Regions from separate parts of the Pseudomonas sp. NPDC089396 genome, predicted to be linked through region 2. Evidence: predicted binding sites of a transcription regulator. Region 2 holds the regulator's gene; the other holds the start of a gene.

Region 1 (6,238 bases), on a different contig from region 2:
AGCAACGACCGCAGCCCGGTGCGCTACTGCGCCGAGGGTGCCCTGTCGACGTTGACGTTCCCAACGCCCAGTGGCAAGGCGCGCTTCTTCGCCCGACCCTGGCTGCCTGCCCCCGAACTGCCCGACGCCGACTACCCGCTGGTGCTCAACACCGGCCGCGTGCAACACCAATGGCACACCCTGACCAAGACCGGCAAGGTGCCGGCGCTGAACAAGCTGGAGCCCGGCCCTTTTGTCGAATTGCATCCCGAGGATGCCGAACGCCTGGGCATCCACGACAAGGACCAGGTGGCCATCCGTTCGCGACGTGGCCAGGCGGTGCTGCCGGCGCGGGTCAGTGACCGGGTCATGCCCGGCAATTGCTTTGCCCCGTTCCACTGGAACGATGTGATCGGCGAGCAGCTGGCGATCAATGCCGTGACCTGTGATGCAGTCGACCCGCTGTCGCTGCAGCCGGCTTTCAAACACTGCGCCGTGGCCCTGGAGCGGGTCGCCGGCGAACGCATCGACGCCCTTGAGCTGGGCGCCGCCACACACGCTTCGGAGCCTGCCCGCATGCCGACCGCGACCCTGTCCCGCCTGCTTGGCCTGGATGCCTTGCCAGCCCCGGTGCTGGCCGAAGATGAACGCCACTACCTGCAGGGCTTTCTACTTGGTCTTGAGCAGACGCGCGCCGAAGGTGTACCGAGCTTGCCGGCCAGTGCGCCGTTGGCCGCTGCCCGACGCTTGTTCGTCGACGGGCTGCTGGCCGGGCTGTTCGCACAACCGGGCGGGGCACCGGCCCTGCTCGCCGAGGCGCCGCGTCACCAGGTGCTGTGGGCCTCGCAGACCGGCAATGGCGAGGCGCTGGCCGAGCGCTGTGCCGAGCGTTTGCGTGGCGCGGGTCTGGAGGTTCAGCTCCGTTGCCTGGAGGCGGTCAGTCCTCAGCAGTTGCAAGGTGCGGCGAGCATCGTGGTGATTGCCAGCACCTTTGGTGATGGCGACGCGCCGGACAGCGGCGCAGCGTTCTGGCAGGCGCTGCAGGGCGAGGCGGGCGTCGTTTGCGGGGCGTTGCCCTATGCCGTGCTGGCCCTGGGCGACTCCAGCTACGACCAGTTCTGCGGCTTCGGCCGCAAGCTCGACCAGCGCCTGGCCGAGTTGGGAGGGCGGCGCCTGTTGCCGCGTGTCGATTGCGAGCCGGATTATGATGCGGCTTTCGCCACCTGGCTCGATGCCTTGCTGCCCGCGCTGGGCGCGGCCGCCGCCACGGCACCTGCCGGCGAGCCTGCCGTCCGCTACAGCAGGCAACGTCCCTTCACCGCCCGTCTGCTGGAAAACCGCGTGCTCAATGGGCCAGGCGCCAGCAAGGAGACCCGTCAACTGGTATTCGACTTGTCCGGCAGCGGGTTCAGCTATGCAGCCGGTGACGCCCTTGGCGTGTGGCCGCGCAACTGCCCGGCGTTGGTCGAAGAGCTGCTGACCCTGATGCAGCTCGACGGCCAGACCATTGTCGAACTCAAGGGCGAGCCTGCAATGCCGCTGGCCATCGCCCTGCAAACGCACCTGGAAATCGCCAAGGTGACCCCGCAGCAATTGCAGGCCTTCAGCGCGCAGGCCGGCGATCTGCAACGCCTGTTGCAACCGGAGTGCAAGGCACAGTTGCAGGCGTGGTTGTGGGGCCGGCAACTGGTCGATGTACTGCGCGCGTTCCCCCAGCAGCTGCCGCTGGCCGCCTGGCTTGCCCTGCTCAAGCCCTTGCAGCCGCGTCTGTATTCGATCAGTTCCAGCCCGCGGGCTCACCCGCAGCAAGTGCACCTGACCGTTTCCACTGTGCGCTATGGCGAGCGCAAAGGGGTGTGTTCGAGCTTTCTTGCGGATCGTGCGCTTGAGGTGGCGATCTTCCCGCAAGTGTCGAAGCATTTTCGCCTGCCCGAAGACGACAGCGCGCCGGTGATCATGGTGGGGCCTGGCACCGGCATCGCGCCGTTCCGGGCCTTCCTCGAAGAGCGTGAGGCGCGGGGGGCGACAGGGGGCAACTGGCTGTTCTTCGGCGAGCAGTACGCGGCCACTGATTTCTATTATCGGGAGCAGTTGCAGGCCTGGCAGGCGTCGGGGCATTTGCGGCTGGACACGGCATTTTCCCGTGACCAGGCCGAGAAGATCTACGTGCAGCAGCGCCTGCGTGAGCAGGGCGCAGAGGTGTGGCAGTGGTTGGAGGCGGGGGCCTGCTTCTATGTGTGTGGCGATGCCCAGCGCATGGCCAAGGATGTGGATGCGGCGCTGCGCGAGATCATTGCCGAGCACGGGGGCGTGGATGCCGATGCCTACATGGATACGCTGAGCAAGGCCAAGCGTTATCGGCGCGATGTGTACTGAAGTGCCCCAGGATGGGGAGCCCTGCACCTTGAATGTGCGTTGTCTGGGCTGGCCCCATCGCTGGCAAGCCAGCTCCTACCGTTACAGCACTGCCCTTGAGTACTGCGCGATCCCCTGTGGGAGCCGGCTTGCCGGCGATAGGGCCGGCCCCCACAACACAACTGGCACAGTCCCTGCTACATCCCCCTACAACCAGCCCCCTTGGTCAACGGCGATCAACCCGGGCACACCGTGATGAATACAGGCAAAGGCGCCTGGAGCTTCGGCTCCAGGCGCTTTTTTTTTGATCGAGGATCGGCATATGAAGGCAACAGCGAGCAGCGGGCAACGAGAGCGACTGATCATCGTCGGCAACGGCATGGTCGGCCACCATTGCGTCGAGCAACTGGTCGAACGCGGCGCGCTGGCGCGCTTCGAGGTGCGGGTATTCGGCGAAGAACGCCAGCGCGCCTATGACCGCGTGCACCTGTCGGAGTACTTCGGCGGCAGCTGTGCCGAAACCCTGGCCCTGTGCAAGCAGGGCTTCTACGGGGCCAATGGCGTGCACCTGCACCTCGCTGAAGCGGTGCTGGAAATCGACCGCGAGCATTGCCAGGTGGTCAGCCCCCAGGGCCGCTACGACTACGACCACTTGATCCTGGCCACCGGCTCGTACCCGTTCGTGCCACCGATCGAAGGCTCCAGCGGCAATGCCCGCCTGGTCTACCGCACCCTCGACGACCTCGATGGGATTCGCGCCGCGGCCAGCGAGGCTCGCCGTGGCGTGGTGGTCGGTGGCGGCCTGTTGGGCCTGGAGGCGGCCAATGCCCTCAAGTCGCTTGGCCTGGAAGCACACGTGGTGGAGTTCGCCCCACGGCTGATGCCGGTGCAACTGGACGGCGAGGGTGGCGCGGCGCTCAAGGCACAGATCGAAGCCCTCGGCGTAGGCGTGCACCTGTCGCGGGCCACCCAGTCAATCAGTGCCGGCGAAGACTACCGCTACCGCATGAACTTCGACGGCGGCGAACACCTGGAAACCGATCTGATCGTGTTCTCTGCCGGCATCCGCCCGCAGGACGCCCTGGGCCGAGCCTGTGGCCTGGAAATCGCCGCACGCGGTGGCGTGGTCATCGACAACCATTGCCGCACCAGCGACCCACGCATCTTCGCCATCGGCGAGTGCGCCTCGTGGAATGGCAGTGTGTTCGGCCTGGTGGCTCCCGGTTACAGCATGGCGCGCAACCTGGCGGCGCTGCTGTCAGGCGAGGCGGCCGAGCCATTCACCGGGGCCGACATGTCGACCAAGCTCAAACTGTTGGGCGTGGATGTCGGCTCCATTGGCGACGCCCACGGTGCCACGCCCGGCTCGCGCAGCTACCGCTTCATCGACGAAGCCAATGCCGCTTATCGCCGTCTGGTGGTGGATGCCAGCGGCAAGCACGTACTGGGCGCCGTGCTGGTCGGCGACAACAGCTATTACGACACGCTGCTGCAGTACGCCCAGAACGGCATCGCCCTGCCAGCCGATCCGGCCGCCCTGATCCTGCCGCAAAGCGGCGGTGCGCCGACCCTGGGCGCCGATGCGCTGCCGGACAGCGCGACCATCTGCTCGTGCCACAACGTCAGCAAAGGGGCGGTGTGCGCTGCCATCGACGGTGGCTGTGGCGACTTGGCCGCAGTCAAGGGCTGCACCAAGGCGGCCACCGGTTGCGGCGGTTGCGCGGCGTTGCTCAAGCAGGTCTTCGAGCATGAACTGACGGCCCGGGGCGTGACCGTGGACAAAAGCCTCTGCGAGCACTTCGCCTACACCCGCCAGGCGCTTTACGGCCTGGTGCGGGTCGAGGGCATTCGTACCTTCAACGAGCTGCTCGAACGCCACGGCAAGGGCCATGTCGGCTGCGACATCTGCAAGCCGGCGGTGGGCTCGATCCTCGCGTCGTGCTGGAACCAGCCGATCATGGACCCGGCGCTGGTGCCGCTGCAGGACACCAACGACACCTTCATGGCCAACATGCAGAAGAACGGCACCTACTCGGTGGTGCCGCGCATCCCCGGTGGCGAAATCACCCCCGACAAGCTGATCGTGATCGGCCAGGTGGCCAAGAAATACGACCTCTACACCAAGATCACCGGCGGCCAGCGCATCGACCTGTTCGGCGCCCAGTTGCACGAGCTGCCGCTGATCTGGGGCGAGCTGATCGAAGCCGGTTTCGAGACGGGCCACGCCTATGGCAAGTCGACCCGCACGGTGAAGTCGTGCGTGGGCAGCACCTGGTGCCGCTACGGCGTGCAGGACAGCGTCGGCATGGCCCTGCGCCTGGAGGACCGCTACAAGGGCCTGCGCAGTCCGCACAAGCTCAAGTTCGCGGTTTCCGGCTGTACCCGCGAGTGCGCCGAGGCGCAAAGCAAGGACATTGGCGTGATCGCCACCGACAAGGGCTGGAACCTGTACATCTGCGGTAACGGCGGCATGCGCCCGCGCCACGCCGAGCTGTTCGCCACTGACCTTGACGATGAAACCCTGGTGCGCCTGATCGACCGTGTGCTGATGTTCTACATCCGTACCGCTGACAAGCTGCAGCGCACTTCGGTGTGGCGCGAAAGCCTGGAGGGCGGTCTGGATTACCTCAAGCAGGTGATCCTCGACGACAGCCTGGGCCTGGCGGCCGAGCTGGAAACGCAGATGCAGCATGTGGTCGACCAGTATGAATGCGAGTGGGCCAATGCCCTCAACGACCCTGAGAAGCTCAAGCGCTTTCGTACCTTCGTCAACGACCGGCGCGCCGACCCGGATGTGCATTTTGTTCGTGAGCGCGAACAGCGCCGGCCTGCTGTACCCCTGCACCTGATCCCCACTGTCGAGGAGGCTGTGTGATGAACATTTCCAATGCTGCTGTGAAAACCCACGCGAACTGGCAAGCGGTGTGCCAGGCAAATGACCTGGTGGCCGACTCGGGTGTGGTGGTGTGGCTCAAGGGTGCCCAGGTGGCACTGTTCTACCTGCCGGGGCTGGAGCAGAGCCTGTATGCGGTGGACAACCGCGATCCGCGTTCAGGGGCCAACATCATTGGCCGTGGGTTGGTCGGCAGCGTGCAGGGTGAGTTGGTGGTGGCGGCGCCGCTGTACAAGCAGCACTTCAGTCTGCAGAGCGGGAAGTGTCTGGAAGATGCCGGGCAGCAGCTGCGGGTTTGGCCGGTGCGGATGAACGGGGAGGCTGTGGAGCTGGCGGTGGCCTGATGCAACTGCGCAGGCCCCATCGCCGGCAAGCCGGCTCCCACAGGTACTCCACTGTTCTCAAGGCAGTGATGTCCCTGTGGGAGCCGGCTTGCCGGCGATGAGGCCGGTACAGACAACATCAATGGGTTAAGCTTGCCGGCATGAACCTCGACACCCGCATCAAGTACCGCCACCTGTTGTGTTTCCTGGAGATTGCCCGGCAGGGCAGCCTGGCCAGGGCGGCCGACATCCTGTCCATCAGCCAGCCAGCCATCTCCAAGACCCTCAAAGAGCTTGAAGACCTGCTCGAGGCGCGCTTGTTCGAACGCAGTCGCCAGGGTGTGGTGCTGACATCCGCCGGTAGCCGCTTCATGCGCTATGCCGGGCCCAGCGTGCAGGCCCTGCGCGATGGCGTGAGCAGCTTGCGTGGCGAAGCGCGGGCGCCGTCGCAGGTACGCATTGGCGTGTTGTCCACGGTCGAGGGCCTGCTGATGCCGGAAGTCCTGTGCCGCCTGCACCAACGCCATGAAGCGCTGGTGATCAGCGTGGTCACCGGTGTCAGTGCACAGCTGCTCGGGCAACTGCACCTGGGAGAGCTGGAGCTGGTGGTCGGGCGCATGACCGACAGCCCGCAGATCCAGGGCTTGTCGTTCGAGCACCTGTACAGCGAGTCGATGGCCCTGGTGGT
Region 2 (6,238 bases):
CATGTACCGCGGTACCGAGTACCCGTGGCATGTGCAGAGCGTACGCGCCGAGGTCAACCCCGACGGCAGCGAAGTCGAACTGATCGACAAGGTGCGTGTCGCACGCACTGACGAAAAACAGCGCGAAACCATCATTACCAGCTCGCGCATGACCGTATTCCCACAGAAGCAATATGCGCAGACCGAGCAAGCCGTTAGAATCGACGGCGCCGGTGGTACGACCACGGGCAAGGGTATGAAAGCGTATTTGAAAGAAGGCAGGATGGACCTGCTCTCTAACGTAAGAGGACAGTATGAGGCTCGTTAAAACCCTCCCCCTTTTGCTCAGCCTGAGCGCAGCACTGGGAAGCGCGAGCGCCTTCGCCCTGCCGACCGACCGTGACCAGCCTATCCGCATCCAGGCCGACAACGCGCACCTGGACGACAAGCAAGGCGTGGCCACCTACACCGGTGACGTGATCATCACCCAAGGCTCGATGATGATCAAAGGCAACACCGTGACCATGACCCGCGCCGCCAACGGCGACATCGACGTGGTGACCTCGGTGGGCAACCTGGCCTACTTCGAGCAACAGCAGAGCGCCGCCAAGCCTGACAAGATGAAGGGCTGGGCCGTGACCATCCAGTACCAGGCACAGAAAGACACGGTGATCCTCACCGACCGTGCCAAGGTCGAGAACGAAGGCAACACCACCGAAGGCGAGAAGATCGTCTACAACACCAAGTCCCAGGTTGCGACCGCCGGTCGCGGTGGCAACGTGACTCAACCACGTCAGCGCATCGACATGGTGATCCAGCCGAAGAAGAAGGCCGAGTAAATGGCAACCCTCAAAGCCCAGCACCTGGCCAAGAGCTACAAAAGCCGGCAAGTCGTGCGCGACGTCAGCCTGTCGATCGACAGCGGCCAGATCGTCGGCCTGCTCGGCCCCAACGGCGCCGGCAAGACCACCTGCTTCTACATGATCGTCGGCCTGGTCCAGGCCGATCAGGGCCGGGTTCTGATCGACAACCTCGATGTCAGCCACCAGCCGATGCACGGCCGTGCCCGCGCCGGTATCGGCTATCTGCCGCAGGAAGCTTCGATCTTCCGCAAACTGTCGGTGGCCGACAACATCATGGCGATCCTCGAAACGCGCAAGGACATCGACCGTGACGGCCGGCGCAAGGAGCTGGAAAGCTTGCTGCAGGAGTTCCATATCAGCCATATCCGCGACAACCTCGGCATGAGCCTGTCCGGTGGCGAACGCCGCCGCGTCGAGATTGCCCGCGCACTGGCGACCGCACCGAAGTTCATCCTGCTGGACGAACCCTTTGCCGGCGTCGACCCGATTTCCGTTGGCGACATCAAGCAGATCATCTACCACCTCAAGGCCAAGGGCATCGGTGTGCTGATCACCGACCACAACGTTCGCGAGACCCTGGACATCTGTGAAACCGCCTACATCGTCAACGATGGCCAACTGATCGCCGAGGGCGATGCCGAGACCATCCTGGCCAACGACCTGGTCAAGGAAGTTTACCTGGGTCACGAGTTCCGACTCTGAGCCCAGATGTGCCTGGAGCACTGGCAAACCGCTCCTGACGGGGCTTAAGTTGTTACAGTGCTCTAGGCAAACGCTACAATTTAAGGCATAAAACTTGCTTGAATTAGGCGCTCCGGCGCCCTCATGTAGTGGATGGCGCATGCGCGCCGGCGAACAAGGTATTTAGCCCCAGCCATGAAACCATCGCTCGTCCTAAAAATGGGCCAGCAACTGACGATGACTCCTCAGTTGCAACAGGCCATCCGCCTACTCCAGCTTTCCACCCTGGACCTGCAGCAGGAAATCCAGGAAGCGCTGGAGTCCAATCCGATGCTCGAACGCCAGGAAGACGGCGAAGACTTCGACAACAGCGACCCGATGGCGGACAACGCCGAAAACAAGCCGGTTACCGAAGTCCAGGACAACAGCTTCCAGGAAAGCTCCAGCAGTGCCGAAAACCTGGAGGACGGTGAGTGGAACGAGCGAATCCCCAACGAGCTTCCGGTCGATACCGCCTGGGAAGACATCTACCAGACCAGCGCCAGCAGCCTGCCGAGCAACGATGACGACGAGTGGGACTTCACCACCCGCACATCGGCCGGCGAGAGCCTGCAGAGCCACCTGCTGTGGCAACTGAACCTGGCACCGATGTCCGATACCGATCGCCTGATCGCCGTCACCCTGATCGACAGCATCAACGGCCAGGGCTACCTGGAAGACACGCTCGAAGAGATTTGCGCAGGCTTCGACCCGGAACTGGATATCGAACTCGACGAGATCGAAGCTGTGCTGCACCGCATCCAGCAGTTCGAACCTGCCGGCGTCGGCGCCCGCTGCCTCGGCGAATGCCTGCTGCTGCAACTGCGCCAACTGCCCTCCAGCACACCCTGGATGAGCGAAGCCCAGCGCCTGGTCAGCGATTTCATCGACCTGCTCGGCAGCCGCGACTACAGCCAGCTGATGCGCCGCATGAAGCTCAAGGAAGACGAGCTGCGTCAGGTGATCGAGCTGGTGCAGAGCCTCAACCCGCGCCCGGGTTCGCAGATCGAGTCCAGCGAACCTGAATACGTGGTGCCCGATGTGATCGTGCGCAAGGACAGCGAGCGCTGGCTGGTCGAACTGAACCAGGAAGCGATCCCGCGCCTGCGGGTCAACCCGCAGTATGCCGGCTTCGTCCGCCGCGCCGACACCAGCGCCGACAACACCTTCATGCGCAACCAGCTTCAGGAGGCACGCTGGTTCATCAAGAGCCTGCAGAGCCGCAATGAAACCCTGATGAAGGTGGCCACCCAGATCGTCGAGCACCAGCGTGGTTTCCTCGACCACGGTGACGAAGCGATGAAGCCGCTGGTACTGCACGATATCGCCGAAGCGGTAGGCATGCACGAGTCGACCATTTCGCGGGTCACCACGCAGAAATACATGCACACACCTCGCGGCATCTACGAGCTGAAATACTTTTTCTCGAGCCACGTCAGCACCGCCGAGGGCGGAGAATGCTCGTCCACGGCGATCCGCGCGATCATCAAGAAACTGGTTGCGGCGGAAAATCAGAAAAAGCCATTGAGTGACAGCAAGATCGCTGGTTTACTGGAGGCACAAGGCATCCAGGTAGCCCGTCGCACCGTCGCCAAGTACCGCGAGTCCCTCGGCATCGCACCGTCGAGCGAGCGCAAGCGACTGATGTAGCCCCTGGGTGTGCCACAGCGTTTGTGGGGCAGGTGCAATACCTGCCTCTTTATGCACGGGCAACAAAGGAGAAGCTGTATGCAAGTCAATATCAGTGGACAGCATGTAGAAGTCACCCAGCCGCTACGCGATTACGTGCTGGAAAAGCTCGCCAGGGTGGAGAGTCACTTCGACAAGATCACCAACGTGCAGGTCATCATGAAAGTCGAGAAGCTGCAGCAGAAGGTCGAAGCGACCCTGCAGATTCCCGGCGGCGAAGTGGTTGCCAACGCAGAACACGAAGACATGTATGCAGCGATCGACGCCTTGGCCGACAAGCTCGACCGCCAACTGAAAAAACACAAGGAAAAACAGCAAAGCTTGCTGCAAGGTGCAGCCGCCCGCTGATCCCCCTCATCCATGATCCGACTTGAAACTATCCTGACCCCCGGCCGTTCCCTGGTGAACGTGCCGGGCGGCAGTAAGAAGCGCGCCCTTGAAAAGGTCGCCAACCTGATTGCCGAACAAGTACCCGAGCTGGAGATGCAAGACGTCTTCGAAAAGCTGATCGCGCGGGAAAAGCTTGGCTCCACTGGCTTCGGCAATGGCATCGCCATTCCCCACTGCCGGCTTGAAGGGTGTTCTTCACCCGTCAGCGCCCTGCTGCACCTGGATGCTCCGATCGACTATGACGCCATCGATGGCGCGCCGGTCGATCTGTTGTTCGTCCTGCTGGTGCCGGAGGCTGCTACTGATGCCCATCTGGAACTGCTGCGCCAGATCGCCAGCATGCTCGACCGCAAGGAAGTTCGCGAGCGCCTGCGTGCCGCCCACAGCAGCGAGGCCCTGTTCCAGGTTGTCCTGGACGCACAGAACGAGCACTGAACATGCGCCTGATCATCGTCAGCGGCCGGTCCGGCTCCGGCAAGAGTACCGCCCTCGATGTGCTGGAAGACAACGGCTTTTACGTCATCGACAACCTGCCGGCCGGCTTGCTGCCGCAACTGGCGGAGAATGCGTTGATCAACACCGAGCTGCTGCAACCGAAAGTGGCCGTCTCGATCGATGCGCGCAACCTGCCCAGCCATCTGTCACGCTTCCCCGAGCTGCTTTCCGAAGCCCGCGGCCGCCATATCCAGTGTGATGTGCTGTTTCTCGATGCCGACGAAGAAACGCTGCTCAAGCGCTTCTCCGAAACCCGCCGTCGCCATCCGCTGACCAACGCCGACCGCTCGCTGGCCGAAGCGATCCGCGTGGAAAGCGAGCTGCTGGGGCCGATCTCCGATCTCGCCGACCTGAAAATCGATACCACCAGCCTCAACCTCTATCAACTGCGCGACACGATCAAGCTGCGCCTGCTCAATCAACCCGAGCCAGGCACCGCTTTCCTGGTCGAGTCGTTCGGTTTCAAGCGCGGTATGCCGGTCGATGCCGACCTGGTGTTCGATGTACGCTGCCTGCCCAACCCGTACTGGAAGCCCGAGCTACGCGAGCACTCCGGCCTCGAACAGCCGGTCATCGACTACCTCGCCGCTCAGCCGGACGTCGAGGAAATGTTCACCGACATTTCCAGCTATCTGCTCAAATGGCTGCCACGCTTCGCTGCCAGCAACCGCGCTTATGTCACCATCGCCATTGGCTGCACTGGCGGTCACCACCGTTCGGTCTATATCACCGAACGCCTTGGGAAGTTGCTGCAGCAGTCTCTGAAAAACGTCCAGGTCCGCCACCGCGACCTCTAGCCCACAGGATCCGCCCCACGATGCCCGCCCGCGAAATCACCATCATCAACAAGCTGGGGCTGCATGCCCGGGCGGCAGCCAAGTTCGTTGGCGTGGCCGGGCGCTTCCCTTGCCAGGTGCGGGTGGGGCGTGCGCCAGACAAGCTGGTGGACGGCAAGAGCATCATGGCCGTGATGATGCTGGCGGCGGGCAAAGGCACCCAGGTGCACCTGCATACCGAGGGGGAGCAGGACAACGAAGCGCTGGAAGCGCTGGTGGCGTTGATCAACAACTATTTCGACGAAGGCGAGTAACTCGCTCGCATCCTGGCTGACTGCACTGGCTCTATCGCCGGCAAGCCGGCTCCCACAGGAATCGCAGGCGCTGCCTGACCCTGTGGGAGCCGGCTTGCCGGCGATAAGGCCAGTAAAGCCAACTCAAGACATCGCCGTATCCATCACCATCATCAGGCAAAAGCCGATGCACAGCCCCAGGCTGGCCAACCGGTGATGCCCATTGCTACGTGACTCGGGGATGATCTCCTGTGTCACCACCAACAGCATCGCCCCCGCTGCACAAGCCAGGCCCAACGGCAGCAGCATCTCGGCAAAATTCACCAGCCAGGCACACAGCACCGCCGCCAACGGCTCCACCAGGCCAGACGCGGCCCCGATCAGAAACGCCTTGAACCGCGGCATGCCCGCCCCCGCCAGCACCAGCGCAATCACCAGTCCCTCGGGTACATCCTGCAAGGCAATGCCCATCGCCAGACTGTCGGCATCGGCCATGCCACCACCGGCCGATACGCCGATGGCCATGCCTTCGGGAATGTTGTGGGCAATGATGGCGATCACGAACAGCCAGATCCGCGCTGCAATCACGGGTTGCCGATCGTTACCCACCAGCGCCTCGGGCGATGCGCCCGACACCTTCAAATCAACGGCGAACAGGCACAACGCTCCGAACAGCAAGCCGAAGCTGATCAAGCCACCCGCGCCCCACGGGCTGAAACCGATTGACCGCGCAGCGTCGAGCCCCGGAATGATCAAGGAAAACGCGGTGGCCGCCAGCATCACGCCGGCACCGAAACCCAACAAGGTATCGGCCAGGGCCACCGGCATGTTGCGAATCACCAACACCGGTACCGCACCCAGCGCCGTACCCAGCGCACACAGTGCGCCACCCTCGAGGGCGCGCAGCATGCGCGGCTCCAGGTCCAGCCAGGCAATACCTCGCGCCACCAGCAGGGCCGTGCCGACCAATAGCAGCAGCGTGCCTATTGCCAACCGGAACAGGCGCACACTACTGACAGACATCACCTCCGAG

What was found. Region 2 encodes sigma-54, which starts transcription at its own class of promoters, with help from an activator protein. Its sites were predicted from a motif close to ANTGGCATNNANNTTGCTNT; they were not measured.
Region 1: nirB (nitrite reductase large subunit NirB) is a predicted target of sigma-54. The motif match lies at 2,516-2,535, and genes of this name have one in related genera.

What each region holds. Positions count from the first base shown of each region.
Region 1 covers NZ_JBIVIC010000011.1:146,384-152,621, reverse strand. Annotated here, with positions in the region: gene ACIPZB_RS20345 (molybdopterin-dependent oxidoreductase) at 1-2,355, shown strand, start outside; gene nirB (nitrite reductase large subunit NirB) at 2,657-5,209, shown strand; gene nirD (nitrite reductase small subunit NirD) at 5,209-5,571, shown strand; gene pcaQ (pca operon transcription factor PcaQ) at 5,712-6,238, shown strand, end outside.
Region 2 covers NZ_JBIVIC010000002.1:308,107-314,344, reverse strand. Annotated here, with positions in the region: gene lptC (LPS export ABC transporter periplasmic protein LptC) at 1-307, shown strand, start outside; gene lptA (lipopolysaccharide transport periplasmic protein LptA) at 294-818, shown strand; gene lptB (LPS export ABC transporter ATP-binding protein) at 819-1,544, shown strand; gene ACIPZB_RS04435 (RNA polymerase factor sigma-54) at 1,719-3,212, shown strand; gene hpf (ribosome hibernation-promoting factor, HPF/YfiA family) at 3,291-3,599, shown strand; gene ptsN (PTS IIA-like nitrogen regulatory protein PtsN) at 3,612-4,076, shown strand; gene rapZ (RNase adapter RapZ) at 4,079-4,933, shown strand; gene ACIPZB_RS04415 (HPr family phosphocarrier protein) at 4,954-5,226, shown strand; gene ACIPZB_RS04410 (ZIP family metal transporter) at 5,350-6,238, opposite strand, start outside.